2 regions of the Viridibacillus sp. FSL E2-0187 genome follow, and region 1 is predicted to be linked to the other one. Evidence: a T-box and tRNA genes for the amino acid it is inferred to sense, from the RefSeq annotation. Region 1 holds a T-box; the other holds one or more tRNA genes.
The links. The T-box of region 1 lies ahead of tyrS (tyrosine--tRNA ligase). A T-box ahead of a tRNA ligase gene usually reads a tRNA of that ligase, here a tRNA-Tyr.

Region 1 (2,400 bases):
AATACCAAGTGCTAATGAATCTTTATCTTTAAGCTTTCCTTGTTGTGTAAATGGTGTATATGCATAAGGTGATTGTGGAATACCTGCGATATAGGCAGCTTGAGCAAGGTTAAGTTCATTTGCTTTTTTATTGAAAATACCTTCAGCAGCTGTTTCGATTCCGGCAATATTACGACCAGATGCATTTCTACCATAAGGAATAATATTTAAATAAGCTTCTAAAATCTCGTCTTTGTCCATGAATTTCTCAAGTCGCATTGCGAGTAATAATTCTTTCGCTTTTCGCTCGTAAGAAACTTCATTCGTTAAAATTTGGTTTTTAATTAATTGCTGCGTTAACGTGGAACCACCTGTTTGAGTCGAGGAGTTCGTTACATCTTGTAACAATCCACGGAAAACTGCTTTTGGCACAATACCTTCATGCTCATAGAAGTATTCATCCTCTGTAGCTAGTACAGCATTAATTACATTTGGCGAGACCTTATCTAGAGTAGTTTCGCGTCGTTCTAAGTCCGAACGCATTTTACCTAAATATTTTCCACCTGCGAAGTAGAGATCACTCGTTTCATCATAAGTTAAAATGTCGCTGCGCATTTCAGCTTTTGCTCGCAGAGGCTCTTCTTTTACGAGGGAAGCAAAATATCCAGCGCCAATAGACCCTACAAATACAAAACCTAAAACTGCTAATGTGATAAATAATAAACATAAATTCCAGATTACGCTTGATGTTATGCGTAGTGTTTTCATCCATCTCATAGAAGTCATTTCTTGAATACGATTGTCTATTTTTTCAACCCATTTTTTAAATTGTTCTATCACTAAATCGACCTCCTAAAATCTCGTTAATTATACCATAATTGATTTATGACTAATAATATTTATTGACAATGAATCTAAATGAAGTACAATAGTCATTAATAGTTTTTCGAGCGTTGAAAAGTGCGCAGTAGTGAACATATTCCCTGTATAGAGAGCTAGCGGTTGGTGAAAGCTAGTCATAATATGGACACGAATTACACATTTGGAGCGAGAACGTAAGCGTCGCGTTAAGACGTATGAGCCGGAAGAATCATTTTTTCTTCAAGCTGGGTGGTACCGCGTTAAATTGTGATTAACGTCCCTGCATATTTATATGCAGGGACTTTTTTTATTTATATTAGGAGGTAAGGAATATGACAAATCTATTATTGGAAGATTTACAGTGGCGTGGCCTACTGTACCAACAAACAGATGCTGAAGGTATGGAAAAATTATTAAATGAGGAATCTGTTTCTTTGTATTGTGGTGTTGACCCAACTGCAGATAGCATGCATATCGGACATATCGTACCACTACTTACTTTAAGAAGATTCCAAATGGCAGGTCACCAACCAATTCTATTAATCGGTGGCGCTACTGGTATGATTGGTGATCCATCAGGTCGTTCTGAAGAACGCCAATTACAAACGGTTGAACAGGTTGAGAAAAACGTTCAAGGAATTAAAAAACAATTAGAGCGCATTTTCGATTTCAATTCAGATAACGGTGCAAAACTTGCAAATAACCGCGACTGGATTGGCTCAATGAATACGATTGAATTCCTACGTGACTACGGTAAATTAATCAATGTAAACTACATGCTAGGTAAAGATACAATTTCATCTCGCCTAGATACTGGTCTTTCATTTACTGAATTTGCTTACACAATTATTCAAGGTATTGACTTTAACCACTTATACGACAACTTCAATTGCCGTATTCAAGTCGGTGGATCTGACCAGTGGGGAAATATTACAACTGGCCTAGAAGTGATTCGTAAAACACATGAAGAAGAAACAAAAGCATTTGGTATCACAATTCCACTTGTAACAAAAGCTGATGGCACAAAATTCGGTAAAACAGCAGGCGGAGCAGTTTGGTTAGACGCGGAAAAAACATCACCATACGAGTTCTACCAATTCTGGATCAATGCAGCTGACTCTGATGTCGTGAAATACTTGAAAATCTTCACATTCCTATCTCGTGAAGAAATCGAAGCATTAGAAACTGCTGTAGAAACTGAGCCACATCTACGTAAAGCACAAAAAGCATTAGCTGCTGAAATGACAAAATTAATTCATGGTGCAGAAGGCTTAGAGCAAGCAATTCGTATTACAGAAGCACTATTCTCAGGTGACTTAAAAGCACTTTCAGTAGAAGAAATGAAAGTAGCATTTAGTGGCGTACCTTCGGTTGAAATCGCTAAAGAAGATCAGAACATTGTCGACCTAATCGTCGAAGCTAAAATTTCATCTTCAAAACGTCAAGCCCGTGAGGACGTAACAAACGGAGCTATCTCTATCAATGGCGAAAAAATCACTGATTTAGCATACACTGTAGACGCCAAAGACCGCCTAGAAGATGCATTTGCAATCGTAAGAA
Region 2 (2,400 bases), on a different contig from region 1:
TGATACCTTTTTCTTTTATTAATTCACGTTCACCTGGATCCACCGAGCGAGCACCAATAATAACTATATTTTCAGGTTTCACTTTTGGAGCATAGTCACGAATGTTTACAAGTTTTTCATGGCCGAGCCCAATACTTACAGCTAGTGGCATACCATGAATATTACCCGATGGTGAAGTATCACCTGTATTCAAATCGGCATGCGCGTCATACCAAATAACTCCTAGGTTCTCATAATGATCTGATAGTCCTGCAAGTGTACCTATTGCAATACTATGGTCCCCACCTAGTACAAGTGGAAAGTGATTTTGTGAAACGACATCATGTACTTTATTCGCAAGATTTGTACTGGCTTCAGTTACAGCTGATAAATTTCGTAAATTTGTATCGGCTGATACTTCACGCTCAGATACCCCAATCTGAATATCCCCCTCATCTATCACTTCATAACCCATTGCTTCTAATCTTTCTACAGCGCCCGCATATCGGATTGCACTTGGCCCCATATCAACCCCACGACGTGTTTGACCAAGATCCATTGGTACACCTATTAATGAAATATTTAATTTATGCATTATTTTATTCCCCCTTTGTGAATTACCTATATTGTAAATGCTACAATCATGTTGGCTCAACCCCACAAAATTCTGAATATTTATACAAAAAATCAAACACTTAAATATAGAACCACTTTGTAACTAAAGTAGATAATGCACTATCCTTTAAATTGAATTTATCAGTAGTTGTACAAAGTTACGCACTCTACTAAAAATGCTCCTTAGAGAGTATAGGGGGTATCCCTTATTTTTTATACTATTAACTACAAAAAACCTCTTTCTACAAAGTGTAGAAAGAGGTTGAAATTTTATATGAAAGTGAGCCATGTAGGATTCGAACCTACGACCCTCTGATTAAAAGTCAGATGCTCTACCAACTGAGCTAATGGCTCATAAAATTAAAAATGGCTGGGGTACCTGGATTCGAACCAGGGCATGACGGAATCAAAATCCGTTGCCTTACCGCTTGGCTATACCCCAACAATGAATAATGAATGTTTTATATAAAAAATGGTGGAGGGGGACGGATTCGAACCGCCGAACCCGAAGGAGCGGATTTACAGTCCGCCGCGTTTAGCCTCTTCGCTACCCCTCCGACAAAAAAATATGGTGGAGGATGACGGGATCGAACCGCCGACCCCCTGCTTGTAAGGCAGGTGCTCTCCCAGCTGAGCTAATCCTCCATGGATATCTAAAATAATTTTTAAAAATGGTGACCCCTACGGGATTCGAACCCGTGTTACCGCCGTGAAAGGGCGGTGTCTTAACCGCTTGACCAAGGGGCCATTAATGCTGTACTGCTTAAAACAGGACAAGAATTATATTAACATCCTTTAAATAAAAAAGCAATACTTTATTTAAAAAATATTAAAAATTTCATCTTACTAAACAAAATTCAATATATTTCTACTTCTTGATAAATAATAGAAAGCTTCCAACCGGGCTCGAACCGGTGACCTCTTCCTTACCATGGAAGCACTCTACCTGCTGAGCTATGGAAGCATAGACAAAAAAATGGCTCCGAAGGTAGGACTCGAACCTACGACCGATCGGTTAACAGCCGATTGCTCTACCACTGAGCTACTTCGGAACAATAATATTATCGCTTCTTTAGATGTTACTTTTGTGGAACACAAATATTATTATAACAGCATATTAAAACATTTCAAGCTATTTAAGGAAAAAAGTTTTAATTTTTTTGCACTTAAATATACCTATATTTTATTACAGTAACTCTAACTATCATAAAAGCCCTATTTAAGCGTTTTAAAGCGTTTTAATCAGAATCTAATGTAAGACTACCAACATATATCAATTATGCTCCTAAAGGCTATTACAATGAAAATCTCATAACCATTGATGGACTATTTTCAATTAGAATTCTTATGCCTTTATACACAAATTCCACTTTCCTTTAAAATTCCAGTGCAACTATTTTTCCAACATTAACTGCTAGAACTATTGAATAAGTTATATTTTTTTAATATACATCTATAATTGAGATAGTATACTTTTTGCATAACCTTTTCTAAGATACAGATATCAGTTGATCAAGAGCCAAATAAAATTATTTTGGAGTTATTTAAGTATGGCTTTACACCCAATATATTATGCAAAACAAAGAAGCTTACTATTCCCCCATTATAAATTGCAATAATTGGATGCAAATCTATTTCCGTTTTACACAACTCAAATGAGACTAATGACGATTAAGGAAATTTCATCGGTTCTTCAGTGAATTAATACTTGCCAAATAACTCCCCATATCGATTGTTATAACCTTTAAATACAATAGTCATAATATAACCCTTGATTTCCACATTTATTATAACTATTTTCTATAT

Region 2: it encodes a tRNA-Tyr, which carries the amino acid that the T-box ahead of tyrS (tyrosine--tRNA ligase) is inferred to sense. The anticodon was not compared.

Annotation. Positions count from the first base shown of each region.
Region 1 is NZ_JBBOVG010000001.1:539,744-542,143, forward strand. It holds gene MHH85_RS02600 (transglycosylase domain-containing protein) at 1-765, opposite strand, end outside; T-box leader at 924-1,125, shown strand; gene tyrS (tyrosine--tRNA ligase) at 1,173-2,400, shown strand, end outside.
Region 2 is NZ_JBBOVG010000002.1:301,880-304,279, reverse strand. It holds gene rocF (arginase) at 1-574, opposite strand, end outside; tRNA gene MHH85_RS20675 (tRNA-Lys) at 876-948, opposite strand; tRNA gene MHH85_RS20670 (tRNA-Gln) at 962-1,036, opposite strand; tRNA gene MHH85_RS20665 (tRNA-Tyr) at 1,068-1,151, opposite strand; tRNA gene MHH85_RS20660 (tRNA-Val) at 1,164-1,239, opposite strand; tRNA gene MHH85_RS20655 (tRNA-Glu) at 1,267-1,341, opposite strand; tRNA gene MHH85_RS20650 (tRNA-Thr) at 1,486-1,558, opposite strand; tRNA gene MHH85_RS20645 (tRNA-Asn) at 1,572-1,646, opposite strand.